4 regions of the Clostridium swellfunianum genome follow, and region 2 is predicted to be linked to each of the others. Evidence: a T-box and tRNA genes for the amino acid it is inferred to sense, from the RefSeq annotation. Region 2 holds a T-box; the other regions hold tRNA genes.
The links. A T-box is a leader RNA that pairs with one kind of tRNA and senses whether it is charged. The one in region 2 lies ahead of leuS (leucine--tRNA ligase), so its partner is inferred to be a tRNA-Leu.
Positions count from the first base shown of each region.

Region 1: it encodes a tRNA-Leu, which carries the amino acid that the T-box ahead of leuS (leucine--tRNA ligase) is inferred to sense. The anticodon was not compared.
Region 3: it encodes a tRNA-Leu, which carries the amino acid that the T-box ahead of leuS (leucine--tRNA ligase) is inferred to sense. The anticodon was not compared.
Region 4: it encodes a tRNA-Leu, which carries the amino acid that the T-box ahead of leuS (leucine--tRNA ligase) is inferred to sense. The anticodon was not compared.

Region 1 is NZ_JAMOFV010000006.1:1,942,910-1,949,017, forward strand. It holds gene NBE98_RS08870 (hypothetical protein) at 1-226, shown strand, start outside; gene NBE98_RS08875 (hypothetical protein) at 287-448, shown strand; gene NBE98_RS22415 (CPC_1213 family protein) at 542-673, shown strand; gene NBE98_RS08880 (hypothetical protein) at 750-890, shown strand; gene NBE98_RS22420 (hypothetical protein) at 883-1,017, shown strand; gene NBE98_RS08885 (hypothetical protein) at 1,032-1,298, shown strand; tRNA gene NBE98_RS08890 (tRNA-Leu) at 1,521-1,606, opposite strand; gene glsA (glutaminase A) at 1,759-2,676, shown strand; gene aroC (chorismate synthase) at 2,830-3,975, shown strand; gene polA (DNA polymerase I) at 3,989-6,108, shown strand, end outside.
Region 2 is NZ_JAMOFV010000006.1:40,045-46,152, forward strand. It holds gene yjbM (GTP diphosphokinase) at 1-28, shown strand, start outside; gene leuS (leucine--tRNA ligase) at 94-2,529, opposite strand; T-box leader at 2,589-2,818, opposite strand; gene NBE98_RS00370 (hypothetical protein) at 2,912-3,415, opposite strand; gene NBE98_RS00375 (J domain-containing protein) at 3,443-4,057, opposite strand; gene NBE98_RS00380 (DUF5685 family protein) at 4,057-4,932, opposite strand; gene NBE98_RS00385 (class IV adenylate cyclase) at 4,932-5,477, opposite strand; gene NBE98_RS00390 (HD domain-containing protein) at 5,661-6,108, opposite strand, start outside.
Region 3 is NZ_JAMOFV010000006.1:1,821,916-1,828,023, forward strand. It holds gene NBE98_RS08305 (VanW family protein) at 1-150, shown strand, start outside; gene NBE98_RS08310 (AAA family ATPase) at 303-1,241, shown strand; gene NBE98_RS08315 (DUF58 domain-containing protein) at 1,243-2,421, shown strand; gene NBE98_RS08320 (transglutaminase TgpA family protein) at 2,418-4,688, shown strand; tRNA gene NBE98_RS08325 (tRNA-Leu) at 4,694-4,776, shown strand; gene NBE98_RS08330 (N-acetylmuramoyl-L-alanine amidase family protein) at 4,975-6,003, shown strand.
Region 4 is NZ_JAMOFV010000006.1:2,389,372-2,395,479, forward strand. It holds gene NBE98_RS11320 (GNAT family N-acetyltransferase) at 1-210, opposite strand, end outside; gene NBE98_RS11325 (leucyl aminopeptidase family protein) at 399-1,793, shown strand; gene NBE98_RS11330 (DUF4317 family protein) at 1,837-2,997, opposite strand; tRNA gene NBE98_RS11335 (tRNA-Leu) at 3,034-3,116, opposite strand; gene NBE98_RS11340 (DUF4474 domain-containing protein) at 3,398-4,306, opposite strand; gene NBE98_RS11345 (S66 peptidase family protein) at 4,471-5,385, opposite strand; gene NBE98_RS11350 (spore maturation protein) at 5,405-5,938, opposite strand; gene NBE98_RS11355 (nucleoside recognition domain-containing protein) at 5,954-6,108, opposite strand, start outside.

The sequences.
Region 1 (6,108 bases), 1.9 Mb from region 2:
GTTAAGTATATCTGCACTCTCTTTTATTTATACTTTTACCATTTTATTTGTTATTGTTTTTGCTGTGGAAATACAGCAGAAGATTACTGGTAGAGGAAACATGGAACTCAAGGATGCTACTATTGGGTTAAAAGGTTTCTTGGTTATATTTGGTACTTATTTGTTTATTGTAATTTTTGTTAAGGTAAGTAAATGGACCTATAAAAAAGTTAAAGAGAATTTATAATAGCTGTAGAATTTAAATCTTCCTTTTGGAGAAAATAGAACTGAAAGGATGTGATTAGCTATGTCAAAAAACAAAAAAAAAGTAAATAATGTAGAAGATGGTTATATGGGTGCTTCTGATATAGTTAATGGAACAGCGTCTTTATATAAAATAGAAGAAAAGGAAATGGAGACTGCGCTTGAAGATATATATAAAGAATTAAATATCAATAATGACAAATGATTAAATGGAGCCTTTTGGCTCTTTTTTGTTATTATTTATTAAGCATAAATCATATAGGAGTGGTAAATCTAATTAGTGAAAGGGGAGTTTAATATGCATAGTAAAATGAGAGATACAGTTAATAATAAAAAGCAAGACGATAGGTTTAAGAAGAAAAATATAAAGCATGATCCTCAAGCAGAAAGCTCAAGAGCAGTATTTGATGACCCAGGAATGAAGCATTAAATTTGTGCGCTAAATTATTTTGTATAATAATAAGCTTTAACTGCTTATATATTCTCATATAAAGGAGGCTATAATTATGTCACATAGAGAAACAAAAAAATCCACTAAGAGTGAAAATAAACATCCAGCTAAGCCGGAAATAATTCAAATGGCTGAGATGGAGAAGCATAAAACTGAGGGTTTAATCAGAGGCGAAAGAGGGGATTTTGATGAGTGATAAGGAAAATAATAAAGCAATAAATAAGGAAAATAAGAAAATGGAAACCGGAAGACCAAAAGGTAAGGAAAGCAATAGAGAACTTCCTCCAAAGTTTGAAAATTTCAATGGACAGCCAATAAAATAAAGGGTGGTGGTGTTATGTCAGAAACTACAAATCATCACGAAGAATCAAAACATGAAATGTTGGTGAGAACTTCGATGCAAGGTCGAGAACTTACTAATGACGAAATAAGAAATTATAAAGAATACAGGAATGTAAGCAATATTGCCTATACTAAAGAAACAACAATAAACAAACCTACAATGCAAATTGGTTATAATGAAAATGGTAGTATTAAAGAAGTTGAGATAAGACCTTTTGTTTATGAACTAAACAATAAAAGGGATACTAAAGAGAGGGATTAAAGGAGGTTTTTATTATGACAAAGAAAGAAAATAAGCATAAAGCTAAAAACAAAGAGCCTAATAGAGTGAGCGTTAATGAAGAGAAGGACGATAAAGGTCCAAGACGTAGAAGTTTAAGTAATCCTTATTAAGATTTTTTAGAAATTAGAAAGTTAATAATTTTTTTAGTTTTTAAAGTTGATACAAAAATAAATCCACACAACAAATTGTGTGGATTTATTTTGGTGCCGAAGGCGGGACTCGAACCCGCACGAGTGGATGCTCGCTTGATTTTGAGTCAAGTGCGTCTGCCATTCCGCCACTTCGGCGAATCACATAAACTATATTAGCATATAAGCCAATAACATGCAATACATATTTTAAATTATTAAAAGATATTTTTCTAAGTGCTTTATACTTAAATAATTTAGTGATAAAATATTTCCTGTGTAATCAATTGCAGTGTGCATTGGAGGATAATATGAACAAACTACTTGAAAGCGTTATAGAAAATAATAGACATTGGACACAAAAGGGAAAGTTAGCAACATATATACCTGAGCTTGCTAAAATGAATTCAGACACTCTTGGTGTTTCGATAATAACTCTAGATGGAGAGGAATATTACGGCGGAGACTACGAAACTAAATTTACAATACAAAGCATATCAAAAATAATTACATTAATGCTTGCACTACTGGATAATGGAAGAGAAAGAGTATTTTCTAAGGTTGGTGTTGAACCCACAGCAGACGCGTTTAATTCAATAATAAATTTAGAGACAAAAAGTCCTCAAAAGCCATTAAATCCAATGATAAATGCTGGTGCAATAGCAACAGTTTCCTTAATTTCAGGCAAGGATGGAGAAGATTGCTTTAAAAGAATTTTAAATTTTACAAGGAAAATTACTGGGAATCCAAGTATTAGTATAAATGAAGATGTTTATAAGTCTGAAAAAACTACTGGAGACAGAAACAGATCTCTTGCTTACTTTATGAAAAGCACAGGAGTAATTGAGCAGGATGTAGAACAAGTCTTAGATGTTTACTTTAAGCAGTGCTCTATTGAGGCAACCTGTAAAGATATAGCAAGGATAGGCGCTATGCTTGCAAATGATGGTGTACTTCCTTGGAGTGGAGAGAGAGTGGTTTCTAGAAGTACTGCTATAATGGTTAAGACAATAATGGTTACCTGCGGACTTTATGATGCTTCAGGTCAGTTTGCTGTGGAAGTTGGTATTCCTTCCAAGAGTGGTGTCGGAGGTGGTATACTTGCTGCTGTGCCTAGCCGCATGGGAATTGGAGTTATAGGTCCTGCATTAGACTCAAAAGGCAATAGCATGGGAGGAATTAAGGTTTTAGCTGAGCTTTCGAAAGAGCTTGATTTGAATATATTCTAGATACTGTGAATTTATATAGAGATAGTTAGCACAATAGGATGTATAACTCTAAAATTTACGTTATATTAAAACAAATTCACCATCTTTTATAATGAATAGAGGAAGCCTTAAAGGGCTTCTTTTAATATAAATTAAGAAATAGAGGAGATATTTATGCTTAGGTTTTTAGATGCTGGAGAATCTCATGGAAAAGCTTTAATAGCTATAATCGAAGGCTTGCCATCTAATTTTAATATAGATATGAATTATATAAATAAAGAACTTAAGAGAAGACAAAGAGGCTACGGGAGGGGCTCAAGGATGAGCCTTGAACAGGATAAGGTTGAGTTTTGGTCTGGGCTTAGGGGGATTAAAACTACTGGCAATCCTATAACTATGGTTATATTTAATAGAGATTATGAAAACTGGATAGATATTTTAGGCAACGAAGCAGAGGAAGATAAAAAAATAAAAATTCCACGGCCTGGCCATGGAGACATGGTTGGCTACTTTAAATACGGCACAGGCGATATTAGAGATGTTATTGAAAGAACTTCAGCAAGGGAAACTGCTATAAGAACTGCTGTAGGTGCCTTGTGCAAAAATATGCTTGAAGAACTTGGAATTCTAATAAGAAGCAAGGTAAATAGCATAGGGGAGTTTTATGACGAAGCCGTAAATATGTTTGAGGATGTTAACTATAATTTAATAGAACAAAGCGAAGTTCGATGCTATAATAAAGAAACAGAACAAATAATAAAAAGAGAAATTGATATTTGTAAAGAAAGTGGAAACACTATTGGTGGAAGTATTTTCATATCCGTGAAAGGTATTCCTATTGGTGTAGGGAGCTATACTCAATGGGACAAGAAACTAGATGCAGCATTAAGCTATGCAGTTATGTCAGTTCAGGGAATAAAAGCTGTGGAGTTTGGCAATGGCTTAAATTGTTTTATGAGAGGTAGTGATTTCAATGATGAAATTGCTTACAAGGATGGAAAAATAACGCGAAGCAGTAACAATTCCGGCGGCATAGAAGCAGGTGTGTCTAATGGTGAAAATATAGAATTAAAAGCCTATATGAAACCTATCCCAACTATTAGGAAAAGTATTGGTTCGGTTAATTTAAAAACTAAGGAAAATGTGTTAAACAGATATGAACGCTCTGATGTATGTGGTGTTGTTCCAGCTTCCATAGTTATTGAAAATATATGCGCTTATGAAATATTAAAACAGATATTAACCAAGTTTCCAAGCGATGATTTTAACGAGCTTAGAAAAAATATTTATGACTACAGAAGAGAAGTTTACACAAAGTGATGGAGGATTTTAGATGGTAAAAGAAAGATTAATAATATTAGACGGACATAGTCTTATGAATAGAGCATTTTACGCTCTGCCGCCTCTCACAAATGCTGAAGGACTTCACACAAATGCCTTATACGGATTTACTGCTATGCTTTTTAAAATGCAAGAAGAAATAAAACCTAATTACATAGTTTGTACATTTGATAGAAAGGCTCCTACTTTCAGACATGAGGAATACAAGGACTATAAGGCAGGAAGAAAGAAAATGCCTCCTGAACTAGGAGAGCAATTTCCAGTACTTAAAGAACTTTTAGAGCTTATGTCTATAAATATATTCGAAATAGATGGCTTTGAGGCTGATGACCTTATAGGCACTCTTTCAAAATTTGCAGAGAAAAAGGATATTGAAGTATACATAGTAACAGGAGACAGGGATGCACTTCAGCTGGCTTCAGACAATATAAAGGTTGTTATAACCAAAAAAGGAATGAGCGAAAAAGAAATTTACGATTCCAATAGAATGGTAGAAGAGTTTGGTGTTACCCCTACTCAGTTTATTGATGTAAAAGGACTTATGGGAGATAGCTCTGATAATATCCCTGGAGTGCCAGGAATCGGAGAAAAAACTGCTTATAAACTTATTCAGCAGTATGGAAGTGTAGAAAATGTTCTGCAAAATATTGACAACATATCTGGTGCAAAGATAAAGAATAATCTTATAGAGTACAGAGAACAGGCTATCTTTAGCAAAAAGCTTGCTACGATAATAACCAATGTGCCAATAGACATAGATCTCGATTCTATTAAGTCAAATGAACGATATGATATAACTGCTTTAAGACAAATGTTTTTTAGGCTTCAGTTTAAGTCTCTTTTGGATAAACTTCCTCAAGTGGAGATAAGTGAAACTCCAACAAGCAGGACTGAAGAGGCGCTTGTAGAGTATGAGACGGTAGATACTATAGAGAAACTTAATAAAGCTGCACAAAATATTAAGGAAGAACTTTTCATGTACTTAGAAACAGAGAATCTTCATATATATTCGAAAGCAGATATAAATAGAATTTATATAAATTCGCAAGGTAAATATTATGTGGTCGATTTTAAAAAACTTAAAGAAGAAGATGAAAAGAGTTTAGTAGAAGTCCTAAAACCTATTTTTGAAGATAAAACTTTGATGAAAATTGGACACGATAATAAATCAACCTTTCTTGTTTTTAGAAAGTATGGAATTAAATTGAAAGGAGTTGCGTTTGATACAAAAATTGCAGCTTACCTTATAGACTCATCAAAGGGAGAGTATGAATTAACAACACTTATACAAGAATTGTTAAAAATTGATATAATAGGTGAAGGTGAAGAACTTTACGTTAAGTTTATTACATATCTTCCACAAATTAAAAAAGCTTTAGAAGAGAAAGTGCATGAATTTTCCATGGAAAAGCTTTTTTATGAGGTTGAGCTACCTTTAACAGAAGTCCTTGCTTTTATGGAAACAGAAGGCTTTAAGGTAGATAAAGAAAAACTAGAAGAACTCGGAAAAAAATTTAGGAGTGAAATAGATAAAGTACAAGAGGAAATTTACGAATTAGCTGGCGATGAATTTAATATAGGATCACCAAAACAGCTTGGAAAAATACTATTTGAAAAGCTTGATCTTCCTGTTGTTAAAAAAACTAAGACGGGTTATTCCACAAATGCAGAGGTTTTAGAGGAGCTTTCAGATAAACATCCTATAATAGATAAGATAACTTACTATAGACAGCTTACAAAACTACATTCAACCTATGTAGAAGGCCTTAAGAATGTAATTGATTTTGATAACAAGATTCACTCGAGCCTAAATCAAGCTGTAACTACAACTGGAAGGCTTTCAAGTACGGAGCCAAACCTTCAAAACATACCTATAAAGTATGAAATGGGAAGAGAGATAAGAAAGATTTTTGTATCAAACAACGAAAATAGTGTAATCTTATCAGCGGATTATTCTCAAATCGAGTTAAGAGTGCTTGCACACATAGCTGATGATGAAAACTTAATAGATGCTTTTGTAAACCACAGCGACATTCACACAAAAACTGCTTCTGAGGTGTTCAGAGTTCCGATTGAAGAAGTAACCTCGTTAATGAGAAGCAGAGCAAAAGC
Region 2 (6,108 bases):
TGAAAAAACCTTAGAAAAATACAAATAGAGTGTACCTTTAGAGGTACACTCTATTTGTATTTTTCTAATTTTAAAACCTTATTTATTCGCAAGTTATTTAGCAACTATATTAACAAGTCTTCCTTTAATAACAATAACTTTAGCAACTGTTTTCCCTTCAAGAGAGCTAACAACATCTTCGTTGCTTAAGGCAGCTTCCTTTATTCCATCTTCATTCAATTCAGATGAAACGTTAATTCTTGTTTTAACTTTTCCATTTACTTGAATAGCTATCTCAATTTCATCTTTAACAAGTGCTGAAACATCAAAAACTGGCCAGTTTTGATTAAAGACTGAGTATTCCATTCCAAACAGACTCCATTGTTCTTCAGCAAAGTGAGGTGCAAATGGTGCTAAAAGTTTGATAAAGTCAGAAACTACTTCTTTTAAGAAGGAACCATTTTTGCTTTCTTCGTTAATATACTTTGAAAATGCATTGGTGAGTTCCATCATTCTTGCTATTGCTGTGTTGAACTGAAGTATTTCTGCATCAGCAGTTACACCTCTTATAGCAAAGTGTCTCCAGTAGTTAAGTTCTTTCTCAGCCTTATCTATACTAGTTTTACTATCTGAAGAATTTATCACGCTTCTTGATGCTTCCAATAATCTTTCAATTCTGTCAACAAATCTAGCAATGGATTTTAGTCCATCATCACTCCAAGCGCCACCTTCAGTATATCCAAAGCCAAACATCAAGTACATTCTAAACACGTCGGATCCGTATTCTTTAATATAATCATCAGGGTTTATTGTATTTCCCTTTGATTTACTCATCTTTTGTCCATCAGGTCCAAGTATTAATCCTTGATGAGTAAGCGAAAGGAATGGTTCATCAAAGTTTAGGTATTCCATATCTCTTAGAGCCTTAGTAACAAATCTAGCATATAATAGGTGCATGCAGGCATGCTCAGGTCCTCCTACATATTTATCAACTGGAAGGATCTTGTTTACTTTCTCAGTATCAAAAGCCTTATCGCTGTTTTTGTTATCTGGATACCTTAAGAAGTACCAAGAGGAATCCACAAAGGTATCTAAAGTATCAGGATCTCTTTGTGCGTCATGTCCACAGCGTGGACAAGTAGTATGCATAAATTCCTCGCTCTTAGCAAGCGGGGACTTTCCATCTGGAGAAAATTCCACGTTATATGGAAGTTCCACAGGAAGATGAGTTGTTGGCACAGGAACTATTCCGCAGTGTTCACAATGAACAACTGGAATTGGTGCTCCCCAATATCTTTGCCTTGAAACAAGCCAATCTCTTAATCTATAATTTACTTTAGAGGAGCCAAGTTTAGCAACAGCTAATTTTTTTACTATGGCTTCTTTAGCCTCTTCAGTAGTAAGGCCGTTAAATTCTTCACTGTTAACAAGTTTTCCATACTCTGTATAAGGTAGGTTTGTATCGCTTTCTATAACTCTTTCAATAGGAAGTTGGTATTTGGTAGCAAAAGCAAAATCTCTATCATCATGAGCAGGTACCGCCATAACTGCACCAGTTCCATAGGTCGCAAGTACATAATCTGCTACCCAAATTGGGACTCTTTTACCGTTTATAGGGTTAACAGCATAAGAACCTGTGAATACACCTGTTTTTTCTCTTGTAATAGATTGTCTTTCTATATCAGTCTGTTTTTTTGCATTTTCTTTATATTCTTCAACGGCAGCTTTGAATTCAGGAAGTGTTAGTTTATCTACAAGTTCATTTTCAGGAGCTAACACTACATAAGTAACTCCAAAAAGAGTATCAACTCTTGTGGTAAATACATCAAAGCTTAGGGCTGAATTCTCAACTTCAAAGGTTACTTCAGCACCTGTAGATTTGCCAATCCAGTGTTTTTGCATCGCTTTAGTCTTCTCAGGCCAATCTAAGGTATCAAGCTTTTCAAGAAGTTCATCAGCATAATCTGTAATCTTAAGGAACCATTGAGTTAGATCCTTTTTAGTAACTTCAGTTTCACAACGTTCGCAGTGACCATCAACAACCTGCTCATTAGCAAGAACTGTGTTACAGCTAGGGCACCAATTTACAGGAGCTTTCTTTCTATAAGCAAGACCTTTTTCATAAAGCTTTAAAAATACCCATTGGGTCCATTTGTAGTAGTCTGGCGAGCAGGTAACCACCTCATTGTCCCAATTAAACATTGCTCCCATAGCCTTAAGTTGTTTTTCCATAGTATCAATATTTTTAAGAGTTGAATCCTTAGGATGTATTCCTGTTTTTATTGCATAGTTTTCAGCAGGAAGTCCAAAGGCATCAAAGCCCATTGGCTGGAACACATTATAACCTTGCATTCTCTTCATTCTAGCCCAGGAATCTACTGGGCCGTAGTTAAACCAGTGACCTGCGTGAAGATTAGCTCCGGATGGATAAGAGAACATTTCAAGCACATATAATTTTTTATCTAAATTCTTTTCATCAAATTTATAGAGCTCAGTTTCTTCCCATTTCTGCTGCCACTTTTTATCGATTTCTGTACCATAGTTAGCCATTTTATCTGCCTCCTTATAATTGTTAATATCAAGATAAAATAAAAAATCCTTCATCTCAAGAAAGAGACGAAAGATTTAGATTTCGCGGTACCACTCTAATTAGACCTAATCAGAAGTTGTAAAAATTTCTGATTAAGACTCAGCTCAATTAAGATAACGGATTATCCGTACTTGCTTTTCTGCAAGTATGCTCCCAGGCGAGTTCATATTATATCAAACACTGTTTCACACCAACCAACAGCTCTCTGAGCTTGAATTAAATACTACTGCTCCTGTTCAAAGCCTAACATTTTATAACATTATATGCTAAGTATCAACAAATGTCAATATATAAGAAAACACATATTTAAATGAATATGTGTTTTTGAAATTTAATATATAATTATAGGATTTTTGCAAAATACCTGTGTATATAAGAAATAAATAAGGTAACTGCATAATCAAATACTATGAATACAAATTGAAGCATTACTACGGCTGCATAAATAGGTATATTGACTCTAAGAAGTCCTACAAAAAATACCTTATATAAAATATATAATAATCCTGTCATAGAGTTAAAAAATACAAGTTTTAGTAAAATTTCTAAAGGTACTTTTCTAAGTTTTTCTATATAATACTTAGCAAAACCATAAAGACCAAAAAACAAAACATATGCAGCGACGCTTCCTTTAAAACCAATAAGCAGTACACTTAAAAGGCTAGTAGACAAATAAATAAAGAATGCATTTTTAACAGTTGTAGTAATTATTGATAAGGGTATAATACAGGAAGCTATACCTAGGATATATATTTTGCTTGTTGGTGAAATTGTGCTGAGATATATAAAAAGTACTCCCAAGGCTGTAAATAATCCGCCTCTAGCAATATTTATGGTTTTATTCATAGCTCACACTCCCAACACTAAAATATTTTAGCAACAGCTTATGATATCTCCTCCAAAGCATTCACAACAGGTATCAGCACACCAAAGTGTAGTACATACATCACAAAAATCACTGTCACTTCTGTGTGTATTTCTACCATAGTATGTTTGTCTGTAGCCAGCATTTCTGTTTTGAAGATTATTAAGCGTTTGCTTGTATTCAAAATTATTTGGATCAAGAGTGCAGGCATTTACAATATAATTATAGGCATTGTCATACCAGCCTTTTTTTAGATTTATAAGTCCCATAAGGTAGTTCCATTCCGCATCTCTAACAGTCATTCTGTTAAGCTTTTCCTCAGCTGCTCTAAGGTTTCCAGTCTCAATATCTCGTCTTATTTCGCTATAATTTCCATAGCCTGAATTATTACTGTCGTAATTCTTATAACTGTTTTCCTTATATTTTGGAGTACTACTAGTGTTATTCATAAGATAATCATAGGCTTCATTTGCTTCTCTAAGCTTTTCTTCAGCCAGGTCTCTTAACGGATTATTTCCATATTGATCAGGGTGGTACTTTTTAACTATCTCTTTATAAGCCTTTTTTATTTCTTCTTGAGATGCGCCTTCTCTAATTTCTAGTACTTCGTATGGATTCTTCATTATTTTCCTCCTTTATTTATATCCAAACATAAAACTTTGTCCATTTTTTCCATAAGCCCATATTGCAGTATGTTAACTAACAAATCAAAATTTTTTTTAATAGGAAGCTTAGTTAAATATTCCATACAGCTTTGGGCACAACTTGTTAGTGTAAAATCAACACGGGATTTAATGCTTTCAACAAGCTCTATATAAGACTTGTTATCTTTATTATGTATAGAATTCAAGGCATTAAACTTGTTTGCCTCAATATCTTTTTTTAAATCATCAAAAGCATCAATTATATAAATCCATTTTCCAAGGTTATATCCAAGCCAATAAAGCTTATCTGTATGGTTAGTTTCTCCATAATAAGCTGAAAGTATAAAACCAGTCAAATCAGCAAAAGGATGGCTTATTTCATCCAAGCTTTTGTCAAAAGGATTATTTTCTATATTGCTTAGCTCTTTCAGAGAGCAACCTATGCGCTCTGAATGCTTTTTATATTCCTCAGGAGATTTCTTCAGATAAATGTTTAAAACCGATGAATAAATTTTGCTCAACATCGAATTATCATCATTTACATTATCTAAGAGCTTGTGATAGGTAAGCAAGACATTACAAAAAGCTGAATATTCTAACGGAGAGCTTTCTACAAGAATAAGCCTTTTTTCCATAGGGTGAAAGCTGCAAAACTGCCTTTTTACCTTGATAGTATCATCGTTTAAAGAATCAAGTAAAATTGCTAAAAAAGCCATATCATAATTAAGCGCAAGTCTTGGAAGGTTGCCAAAGTTTTTCTTTATTGTTCGGCATAGACCGCAATAGTAGGCTTTAAATTTTTCAAAGTCTTTTATTTTTAATTCCATTTTACAAGGAGTAACATAACCGAACATTATAAGCCTTTAACTCCCTTATCAGCTAAAATTTCAAATATGGTTTTAGAAGTTGTATCCTCCATTTTATATCCTAAAAGACTTACTACTTCTTGAAGTTCATTCTCATAAGCTGTTTCGATTTCTATGTAAGGGAAGGGACAAAAGCTTTTATCATTAATATCTATTTCAACAAGAGTATTTTTATACTTATAGCTTTCTCTATATTTATTTATAGTCTGTACTAAGCTAAGCCCTAGTGATTTAAATATATTTTCGCCTTCCTCAAAGCTCTCTATTGCTGTTTCGTATTCTTCCATAACCTTATATTTTTCTTGACTTATCATTTTCTTTGTAGTCATATAATGAACTGTTTTATTGTTTAACATATCCTCAATAGTTCTAATTCTAGCATATCCTTTGTTGTTTAAAAGTCGTTTGTCTTCAAAGTCATATATTCTGTTTATTTGATTTTCTATCTTAACTTTTTTGGAGTTAAAACTTATCAATTTATTTCGAATAGCTTCTACATCTATATTTAGTATCCTGGTTTCAAGTTCTTGCATTTATATGCCTCCTGTATTTAAGTGAAGCTTGTAATAATTTTTGTATCGGCAAGAGTAAGTGTATAATTAATAAAGAAAATTATACCATATGCATTACCGGTTTATAAGTACATTTTTAAAATTTAACAATCTGATAGTTACAATTAGAAGGTATATATATTTTATTTGAAAGATAATCTTCCATTATTTATCTAGTTTTTTGCAATCTGAGGTAAGTCCAGGAAGTATATCTTCAAGAAAATACTTTGCACTTATAAGATTGACCAACTTAAGCTGGCTTAGTATTGTATTATATTTATCTTCGAAAGGGACACAGTTCTCAAGGTTCAATTCATTTATACATTCTATTAAGGCATCTATATAATCAGCAGCACGTAGAATCTGGCCTTCTAAGGTTTCATCTTTGCCGTCAAACATTAAATTTTTGTAAATAGATCTATATGGTTCTTCCATATAGGACAGCAGATGTTCTTCAGCAACTTCTTCTTCTATTATATCTACCATCTTTTTCATTTCAGTTTTTCTGTGTTTAACAAAGCTTAGAATATCCCCTGTAAGAGCTTCAACTACGTCGTGGTTTATAAGCTTTTTAAAGAGACGCTCCCAGTTAACTTTATTTCCATGCTCTTCT
Region 3 (6,108 bases), 1.8 Mb from region 2:
TTCGTTGGTCAAGAAACAGTTTCAGATGAGACCTATAAGAAGATTGATGGCCTAGTTAAGAGGGGGACAAAGAAGAAACCTCAAACTGAAGCACCTGCTCCAACAGTAAATTCTGCACCAGAACAAACTCAACAAACACCACAACAATAGAAATATGAGACAAGCATTAAGCTTGTCTTTATTTATATTTAAATAAACAAAATTATGTAAAATATGAAAGTTAATAGTAGAATTAAATTTATTTTTAGTATAATATTAGTTATATATTTAAAATTTTCAAATTTATACTGGAGGTAAAAATTATGGATGCACAGCAATTAATAAAAAATATTGTCTATAATGTTGAAAAGGTGATAATTGGTAAGAGATATGAGATTTATAATATTATGAAGGGAATCATAGCAGACGGACACATATTAATTGAAGACGTACCAGGGGTAGGGAAAACCACACTTGTAAAAGCATTGTCAAAGTCTTTAAGTTTAACCTACAGCAGAATTCAGTTCACACCAGATTTATTACCTTCAGATATAACAGGAATATCAATATACAATCAAAAAACTATGGAATTTGAGTTTAGAAAGGGACCTGTATTTGCAAATATTGTTCTCGCGGATGAGATTAACAGAACCTCTCCTAAAACTCAGTCAGCACTCCTTGAAGTTATGGAAGAAAAGCAGGTTTCAGAAGGAAATGCAACTTACCATCTTGACAGACCATTTTTTGTATTAGCTACCCAAAATCCTATTGAAAGCGAGGGAACCTTTGTACTTCCCGAGGCTCAACTGGATAGATTTATAATGAAAGTAAGCATTGGCTACCCAGATAGAAAGGATGAAGCCAATATCCTTAAGATTTATAGAAACAATCAACCTCTTGAAGAAATAGGAAGAGTTGCAGGGGTTGAAGATATATTAGAACTTCAAAAACAGGCTAGAAATGTTTATGTTACAGATGAAATAAACGAATACATAGCAAGCATTGCTGATGCAACACGAAATAATAAATATTTAATTCTAGGAAGCAGCACAAGGGCTTCTCTGGCTCTGCTAAGAGTTGCTCAAGCATCTGCATTAATCAATGGACGAGATTACGTTATCCCAGAGGATGTAAGAGAAAATGCTCTACTAGTACTTAGTCACAGGTTGAGTGTTTCCGCACTTGCAAGAGCAAGCAATTATGATAGTAATTCAGTAATTATAGATATTTTAAAAACTGTATCAGTGCCAAAGGTGAAGTAAAATGTTTAAGATGAACATTAAATATATAGTACTTATGTTTTTTTCTTATATATTTGCTTTAGTTCAGGGAGGTAACCTTCCGTATAGGATATTTCATGGTCTACTTCTGACTTTTTTAATCAGCTTGCTATACATCCTGTTTAAACCAAAGAATATAATTGTGCAGCTAAAATTTAATAAAGCTGTATACTGTACGGGAGACAATCATGAATTTACAACTATTATAAAAAATTACGGAATTATTCCAGCTCCATACGTGGTTTTAAAAAATAAAACTCTAGCAAAGATAAGTCCCAAATACATCGGTGATGCGGTATGGCTTGGGATTGATGAAAGCAAGTGGCTAAAAACTATAGTACGGTTTAATTCAAGAGGCATATATAATTTTGGAGAAATCAATTTGAGTATTAGTGATTTATTCTCAGTATTTGAACGGAGTAAAAGTATGAATTTGAGCTTTCCTGTAAAGGTTTATCCTAAGATATATGAATTGGATAAATTTTTGATAAAAGGGAGTGACATCTTTAAAAATGCAGTTAGCAGCAAAACTACAATTGAAGACTTGTATAGTACAAAAGATATAAGAAAGTATTATCAGGGTGATAACTTAAAAAGAGTTAATTGGAAGGTTAGCGCAAAGCATGGAGAGCTTTATGTAAGAGATTTGGATACAGTGTCAGGCGAAGAGAGCAATCTGTTTCTTGATATGAGCAAAGACAATTTTTTTAATGACAATAACGAAATGATTGAAGAACAGCTAATAGATTTATGTGTATCAGTAGTAAATTATATGGAGCTTAAGGGAATAAAGGTAAAACTATTTATAAATGCTTCAATTGAAAGGCGGTTTGAAATAGACAGCAGAGATGATTTTGGAGAGCTTATGGAGTTTTTTATCACTCATAAAAGCGATAGTGAGAAAAGTTTTGCAAAATTCTTGAATTCAAATTCCACTAAAATACCAAAACTAAGCTGGTTAGGCATAATATGTATTGGAGTGAGTAAAGAACTAAAGGATATCCTTATAGTTTTAAAGGACAGAGGATATAACATAACTGTATTTTATTGTGCTAGTGAGTTGAATGATTTGAGTAATTTAGACATTCTCAAAAGGGTCGGTATAGACTGCTGCAGCTTTAATGAGATTGTAAACAAAAAAGAAAGCAGGGTGAGAAAATGAGCTTTCTTAAAAATAATAAAATCTACATGCTGTTAATATACATAAATATTTTATTTGTTGTAACACTAGCAAAAATAAGTTATAAGATAGAAAATTTAAACTATGGCTTTATTTCAGCACTGATACTCACCGGAATGCTTTTTTGCTGGATTACTAGTTCTGTTAGAAAAAAATCAGTGAAGCTTGGAGTTGTTTTATTAATTATTGCTGTAACTATCTTCTATTATTTTTCAAAAACTGATTACGTAAACTCTATGTTTAGTAAATACATTATAGAGAATTTTAATATTATAAATTCTCTAGTTGCACAAAATAAAGCTACTGACTATAATAACTATTTGCCTATATTCATTATAGTTATTCCGGTTTTAACTTATATAATGATGTATTTGACAACCCGAGGTCTTCCTAATTTCACTATCATAGCTATTCTTACAATGCTGATAACACTTTGGTATCTAGGTTATACAGAGGAAATAAAAAAATATCTTTTTCTTTATGTTTTTATTACTCTGGTAACATACAGTATTAATGAATTTGTTAAAAAAACAAAAAAGTTAACCAAAAGCGGTATAAAAGTTGGAATAAGAGGCACCAGCCTAATTATATATACAGTTGTTTTAAGCCTAATAATTGCGGGAATTTCAAATCTGCTGCCTCAAAGCTATAAAGGTAAATATGGATCGGATATTCAAGGCAGATTTTACAATAAGTTTGGTAATAGAGCTGAAAATGGAGAACAAAAGGGAAAGAAGTATAAGTATGATTTATCTTTTTCAGGCTATGAAAGCACAAAGCTTGGAGGTCCCATAACTTTAAATAAGCTTGTTGCATTTAGAGTAAGAAGTGATAAGCCTTACTATTTAAAAGGAAGCGTTAAGGATTTTTACGATGGATACTCCTGGAGTCAGAGTGAAAAAAAATATACTTCAAGAGTAAGGCCTGAGGATTCAATGCTTGTAGATTTATTTTCCAAAGACTATGCAGATGCCACCAATGAAATAGAGATTCATCCTGAAGAATTGAACAGTTCTACTATTTTTACCCCAATGCTTTCTTTCAACGTAAACTTAGACATGGATTATATTTTCTATGATGAAGCATCTACTTTTATGAGCAGCGGTATAATAGAAAAACCTTATACGGTATATTTCTACGACTTAAATAGTAGAGCAGCAAGGCTTCTTAACAGTGGAAACTCTTCACAATCATATAGAGAGACTGATAATGAGCATTATAATAGCTCTTATAAGAAGTATCTTCAAGTGCCAGATAATATAAGTCAAAGGGTGTATGATCTTGTAAGTAGCCTTACAAAAGGTAAAAAGACTAATTTTCAAAAGGTTCAAGCAATTAGAGAATATTTAAATAAAGCATTTCCTTACACACTAAAGGTTAGCTCTATACCAGAAGGTCAGGAGTTCTTGGATTACTTTCTTTTCACAGAAAAAAAAGGATATTGTACTTACTTTGCCACAGCTGAAACAATAATGTGTAGAATAGCTGGCATACCTGCTAGATATGTAGAGGGCTTTAATATGGGTCAGGAGAAAGACGAGAATGACTTTTATGTAGTAAGAAACGAAAATGCTCATGCTTGGACGGAAGTCTTATATAAAGAGGATACGAATACAGGTATCTGGTATACAGTAGATGCGGTGCCTTATGCAGTTGAAGCAATACACCAAGAGGAAAAAGAGGCAGAGCTAGAACAAAAGCCTGACCCAGTGCAGGAAGTGGAACCTAATATTGATATTCCTAAAAAGCCTCAGGATGCTAGTAATGAATATTCTTCATCAGTTACTAAATATGGCTTGGTCGTTCCACCATTACTATTAAAGATTATTAAATTTTTATCTGTTTTGGTTTTCGTAAATACAGTGATTTTTTTGATATATTCTAGAAGGAAAACTTTTATTATAAACAATCAGAGTATTATTCCCTTATATAAATATTCATTGGATCGACTTTCAGTTATAGGGTATAATCAATCTGAATATGTACCCGAATTGGAAGCGCTAGAGAAAATGCCTGCTAATCTGTCAGAAAGAATTAAGGAGGTAGCTGAGTTAGCTTACAGGGAATACTATGGCAGTAAGGCTCCTGTTCAGTACGATAAGAGTGCTTATTACAATTTTATTGAGGAATACATAAAAAGACAGCAACCTACCCTAAGATATCTGTTAAAAAAGTATTATTTTTCTAATAAAATACCTTTGATTTTTAAAAAAATTATGGTATTATATAGAAAGATAAGACTTAAATAATTTTAGCGGATATGGCGGAATTGGCAGACGCACCAGTTTCAGGTTCTGGCGGGAAACCATGCAGGTTCGACTCCTGTTATCCGCACCAAATTTAATTATGTTGATGCCCATGGAACTAAACTCCATGGGCATTTTAAATTTGATTTTATCTGCAGTGAAATTTAATCAATGAAAGTTCAATTAATAAAAATATGTGCTTAGTAAAAATTGATTTTTTTGATAGGTTGTTATATTATTAAAAAAAGACAAGCTATAATCATGTAATAGGGGAGTTTAAGGGGAAGCTATGAATGTACGAGTTAAAAACAAAAGAAGGTTTGGACTGTGGTGTATTGTTTTTTTGTTAATGTTTTTGAACTTGATTTTCGCAATTAATAAACGTTTGTCGAACGATAGTACTATTTCTAAAAAACAAAAGATTGCTTTAAACTATAAGGTATTAGCTGGTGATAAGGATGGAAGTATAACTTACTCAGAAAGCAAGTATTTCAAAAAATATATAATAGATTGTAAAAGCAATAACTCACTGGTTAAGTGGGAAGAAGGCAAGGAATATATAGACATAAGTCTTAAAAAGGATGAAATAAAAAAGCTGAACATTAAAGTGGAGGAATCCTCTGAAAACAAAGATATTTACTATGATGATTCTTCAAATAACTTAATGATTAAAATAAAAAAGGCCTATAATGAAAATAACTTTGTTAATGTAGACAGCAATGACGCTAAAAAAATCGTTGTGCTAATAGCAAAAGAAGAAAAACCTTTTAGAGCCACTGTGGTACTAGATGCAGGCCATGGCGGGGAAGACAAAGGTGCCAGTTATAATGGCCTCTTCGAGAAGGATATAACTCTTAAAATTGTAAATTTCACATCAGAGGAGCTAATGTTTAACGGTTTTAAGGTTGTAAAAACAAGAGAAAAGGATGAACTCTTGTACTTAAACCAAATTGCTAAAATAGCTAATGAAGCTTCAGCAGACTTATTTGTATCTGTTCATATTAATAGTAATAAAATAGATAAATATAAGGGAGTTTCGGCTTATTATTATGATGTTAATGGTTTTCAAAAGGATGAAAGAATAAAACTTGCACGAACTATTCAGAAGGAACTTATTAAAAATGATAACTGGGAAGATAGAGGAATAGCCAGAGAAAGCTTATCTGTTTTAAGAAATTCAGAAGTTCCATGTGTCTTACTGGAACTAGGCTTTATAAGTAATTATGAGGATAGAAGTAAACTTATGAAAGATGAAGTATTGAAAAATTTTGGTATAAATATTACAAAAGGTGTTTCCAATTATTTTTCTGCTGAATAAAAGTAGTTATATAGTCAAATATAAGCACGAGGTAATTCTCGTGTTTTTTGTTTATAAGTAGAACATTTGTTATAATCAAAATATAATAAATCAGATTCACAGGAG
Region 4 (6,108 bases), 2.3 Mb from region 2:
ATCACCCTTATTTATCTTTAAAAAGAATTCTCCTTCACTTACATAGTACTCTAAAAATCTTTCATATATCTCTTTTAGCCCTAGTGGCTTTTCTTTGTCATTTAAGTTGTAATTTTGATTATTAATCCATTTTTGAATAGAAACAACATCTTCTTTTTTAACGCTTCTAATATATATATCATCATCAATATTAACATTCATATCAAACATAAATTCACCTCTTGAATATTTAAATTCTACAAAGCCTTTTAAAATCCTTTTAACTGTACATTTTTTCTTTAAAAAATTAGCAAAAGCAATATAAACAATTTTATGAAAATGTGTTATTATTTTAGAGAAGACATAAATTGTAAACGCATAAGATTATCAATTTTTATGTAGGATTGGGAGGGTTTATTATGCTAGGTGTAAACGACAACAAACTCTATAGTAATTTATTGATTTTTAAATTTAAAAATTTTTCATTGGAATATCCAGAGGAAATAAGAGAAATACTTGCCTATTCTGAGAATAGTGGAGATTTAAAAGAACTGGAAATATTAAATACCTTGGGGAAGTGCGATTACAAAAAAGTATTTATATTAGGACTTGGCACCACAGAGGAATTCAATTCTGTAAAGCTCATGAGAGCTTTAGGCAGTGCTGTAAAAAGCATAAAAAACTCCATTGAAGACTTAGATATACTAGATAATCTTAGGGAAGATTTCGGATATAATATAGGACAAGTTTTAGAATTGTCTCTTTATAAATTTAAGGGCATTAAGCAAAAGGAAATTAATGTTAAGCTTCAAAAGGTGAATGTAATATCAAGCTGCAAGGATGAAATAAGCAAAGGCTTTATAGTTGGAAATTCTGTAAACTTCGTCCGCAACCTTGTAAGCCTGCCTTCAAATTATGTAACTCCTAAATACATAGCACAACAAGCTGAAAACATAGCAAAAGAGGGAAACCTTGATATAAAAATAATTGATAAATACATGCTTGAACAGATGGGAATGAACGCTATTTTATATGTTGGAAAGGGCAGCCTTCACAGTCCTAGGCTAGTAGCCCTTCAGTATTTTGGCGATTCTTCAAGCAAGGAGATAACTGCAATTATTGGAAAGGGAGTTACCTTTGACAGCGGCGGAATAACACTTAAGCCAGGTAAAGGCATGGAAAACATGGTTTCAGACATGGCAGGCGCTGCTTCTGTACTTGGAACCATGAAGGCTCTTTCAAAGCTTAGGCCAAAAAAGAATATTATTGCACTTATTCCTACAGTGGAAAATATGCCTTCAGGAAACGCCTATAAGCCTGGAGATGTAATAACTACCTACTGCGGCAAAACAGTACAGGTAATTTCAACAGATGCAGAAGGAAGGCTTATCCTTTGCGATGCAATAGCTTATGCTAAAGAACTTGGAGCAACCAACATAATAGATATAGCTACATTAACAGGCTCCTGCTCACAATTTTTAGGTGGTATAAACGCTGGACTTTTAAGCAATTCTGATGAGCTTGCAAACAGTATTATAAATACAGGAAAGGAAGTTGGAGAAAACTTCTGGAGACTTCCAAACAACCCTGAATACTTAGAACAGTTAAAAACAGACAGTGCGGATCTTAAAAACTCTGGAACCTCCTGTGGAGCTATAGTTGCAGGTCTATTCCTTGAAAGCTTTGCTGAGGATGTGAATTTTGCTCACCTTGACATTGCCGGCTGCGCTGGTTCAGCCTCAGGCTCAGATTTATACGACGCTGGTGCTACTGGAATGCCAACAAGAACCCTTATTGAATTACTAATGAAATAAAGCACATAAAAAATGCCTTGCTAAAAAGCAGGGCATTTTTTATTTATTCTTCTGCAGTTAATTTAAAACCGTCTATATTAACATCATCAGCAAGCTCAATCATTAAGTATCTTCCGCCGTCATCCCCTTTAACCTGCTTTATAAAGCTTAGGTTTTTAGGGCTCATACTAATGGATAAATCCTCATTCCAAATCTTTAAGGACTTGGATTTAAAATCAGGAAGTATGTTTTTCACGTTAAAGCTGTAGTCTTTTCCGCAGGTGTCTTCAAAAGCCCTTTCCAGAACCTCTATGTCTTTTTCCTCTATTCCATTCAATATGTATTTCATATCGCTTAAAGTAATAGCTGTCTCTTCATTTTCATCATGCAGCTCCTTAAGTTCATCTATTTTTGTATACATGTCTTCAATAACTTCTGGCCTCACGCTTTCGCCAACCACAGTCTTTATTATATCTGTAAAGCACTGCTTCTCTTCCTCTGCTGTAAGCTTCATGCTGCAGCTTAATATGTTTTCTATAAATCTATAGTTAAGCTCCTTTGGCTTTGAGTTATAGTACATAACCTTATTCACATCGGCATAGCCGTTGTCGAAGGTTGGAAACATAAATCCATCTAAAGGAGTATTTAGGTTTATGAAGGTATCAAGTACGCTGCTTGGCTTAAACTCCTTTTCCTCATAGCTAAATACCAAACTCTTTTTAAAAGGCTCAACCTTATTAATACTTCCTATAACAAAATTTAAAGACTGAATAACTTCATCAAGCTCCTGTATTTCATCAGAAGCCTTTCTATTCTTGTTTCCTACCCAGTAGTCACCTTTTGCAAGAGTAAGAACTACATCAGTTTCATATGTATAGTTTTCCAACAGCTTGGCTACAATTTTATCAGCACCTTGAGTGAAGTTTTCTGAATCCTCGCTTCTATACATGCTGTCAAAGTTTAATTGTGCCTCGTTGCCTTCTTCAACTGCTATAAAAGGAAGCTCAAACAATTTTGAATCTAAAGCTCCTCCAAGCATTTTCTTGAAATTATTTAAATAAAGCTCTTGAGCTTCGGTATCAATCATTGGAAAATAGCTTAAGTTTGAGTATAGCACTGAATTGCTGTCCTTCTTAATATAAACGTTATATATCTCTTTAAAATTAAGCATTACACTATCTAGCTTAAACTCTTTTTTCATTCTGTTTAGCTCTTTTTTATTCATTTGCCTACCCCCATCTTCTAATTTTGGACAAAAAAATGGTGCAGGAGACGGGACTTGAACCCGTACGGTCTCCCACACGCCCCTCAAACGTGCGCGTCTGCCGATTCCGCCACTCCTGCATTTCTTATTGGACTTATGAACATGTACTGCAAATATGTGATACATGTCTTATGTCTTTTACAAATATGATTATATATTGTTTTTTTGTTTTTTTCAAGAGGTTTTTATGAAAAAATTGGTGGAAGCATGTATAATAAATTCACCTTACTTAAGACTTAACTACCAATTAAAGTCTTTAGTCAGCCAGATAACTAGATAAATTGTTAACTTTTTATATTCTTATATTCTTTTCTTCTTATATTTATTTAAATATCCATCTAGCTATCCAGCTCTATCTTTTCTAGTTTATATACTTAGCGAATTTTTCTATTTTAGTCAGCAGTCGTTTTGGTTTGTCTATATTTATAATTTTTTCATAAAGCTCAGGTGCTTGCTCATAGATTGCATTGATTTGATCAGGGAAGTTATCATAGTGCTTAGCAATTTCATTATACTTGTCGCATAAAAACTTATTCTTTAGCTGTATGGCAATATCTGAAACAAGTGTCCGTGTAGCTGGCTGAGGTGTGTGAGGCCTGTCAAATTCTAAAGCTACAATGCTGCCGCTGATTTTTATTTCACTATCTTTATAGCCAGCATTTTTTAAACCTTGTATAAAAGCTTTCTGCATTACCTTGTCCTTAAAATTAATGCTTAAGTCCATTGTCAACTCATAAGGATTAGAAAACAATCCTAGCTTAAAGCCAGTGAGCCACCAGTGCTTTCCCTCTCTTGTAAAAAGCTTTTTACCATATTTTTTTAAAGTATAAGACATTTCAAGAGCCTCATGGTCGCTTACAGTATAGAAAAGCGGCCCCTTGAAAACTCCTGGTATCTCTATGTCAGGACCATCCGTTGCATAGATGCCTATCTCTGCACCTGTAGGCAAATCATATTGCCCCTTCCAAAACTCTATAAGCCATCTTCTTCCCTCATATTCAAAGTAAATAGGTTCGCAATCTATAATCATTCCAAAAAGCGCTGCACCTTCATCATATAACCTGCAATAGCCCATGCTCCTTTGCCAAGCATTCATATTAGAATAAAATATGTCCTGCTTTTCATCGTAGGAGTATCCAGCAGCTTCTATCGCTTTTTCCAATCTATCATCTACTCTATCACTATCTAAATCAACAAACCGTGTTAAAATTTTTTCTTGCTTTTTCTTTCTTCTATAAGTAGACAGATCTGACATTAAGGCTGTAAACATAGTTAACCCTCCTTAATAGCCGGAAGCAGGAACAGCCTATGTATACCGATTTACTTCGGTTAGCCTGCCCACTTCCTCATTATCTTTTTTCACAATATATTATTCCGAAATAATAAAAATGTGTCTGGCTTTAGCATATGAATGCAGAAAAGCCAGACACATTTTTATCTTATAAACTTTATTTTGCTACTCCTTGTATCCATTATGCATTTTGCACCTAAGGGAATTGTAGACATTGGATAGCAATGGCCAGATTTGATATTATACATTACCGGCTTGTTATAATCAGCTAAAACATCTTTAAGCATGTCAACCACAGTATAGCTTTCATCTCTTGTATTAGTGCAGTCTGTAAAATCCCCAAATATTATTCCTTCTGCTTCCTGAAGTTTTTGTGAATATTTAAGCTGATACATCATTCTATCTAATCTAGCTACAGTCTCGCCAACATCTTCAATAAAAAGTATCTTACCCTTAGTTTCTATTTCATATGGAGTTCCAATCATGGAGGTTATAAGCGCTAGATTTCCTCCAACAATAGTTCCTTCAGCTCTTCCTTCCACCATAACCTGAAAGCTTTCGCCCTCTGGATTATACAAGCTTAATTCACTGTCCATGTTTAATGCCTTTTCAAAGCTTTCTCTAGTAAAGCTGTCAAAATCATTCAGCATGTTTGATTTAACCATAGGACCATGGAAGGTTATAAAATCGCATTTTTGGTTAAAGTTTATATGAAGATTGGTTACATCGCTGTAGCCAACAAATATTTTAGGATTCCTCTTTATCATTTCAAAATCTAGCTTATCCATAGTATGGGAGCTTGTGTCTCCGCCTCTAATGCACCAAATAGCTTTAACTTCTTTATCCATAAACATTTCATTTATGTCTTCTGCTTTCTCTTTCCCTGTACCTGCTGAATATCCATGAATAGAACGATAAGTGCATTTTCCCATCTTTACCTTATAGCCCATATCCTCTACAAGCTTTTTGCAGGCATCAGCTTCATCTTTTGTAACTGGAGAGGAAGGCGCTATAATACCAACAGTATCTCCTTTTTTAAGCTTATCTGGAAAGATCATTTTTTACACCTCTTTAAATTTAGAATACTAGGTTTGTAACAATTACAGCTACAATAAGGCTTATTACGTCAACCAATAATCCTACTGGTACTGAGTGTCTGGTTTTGCTTATCTTAACAGAACCATAGTATACAGCTATAATATACATAGTTGTTTCAGTGGAACCCATTGCTACAGAAGCCATTTTTCCAATTAGTGAGTCAGGACCATGCGTTTTAAACAATTCCACCATCATTCCCTGCGCTCCTCCACCGGACAAGGACCTCATAATTCCCATTGGCAGTATTTCAGCAGGCATTCCTATCAGGTTAGTTACTGGGCTAAGAAGCTTTACAACTATATCCATTGCCCCTGAAGCTCTAAAAATTCCAATGGCAAACAGCATTGCAACCAAATAAGGTATTATTCTTACTGCTGTTGTAAACCCTTCCTTTGCACCTTCAGTAAACACTTCATAGACCTTTACCTTTTTAATAAAGCCGTAAAGCGGTATTCCAAGCAGCAGAAGTGGTACAGCATGAAGCGAAACTTGACCCATTATATATTGAAACATCTTTCTTCCCTCCTACTAATTATCAGCATTTTCAATGCTAACTGTTTCATTTTCGTCTATGAAATTCTCAATTCTATACTTTTTTCTTTTAGCAAAAAGCTTTGTAAGAAAAATAGCACATATGAAGCATACTGAGGTTGAAAGAAGTATTGGCCCTATAACCTCAGTTG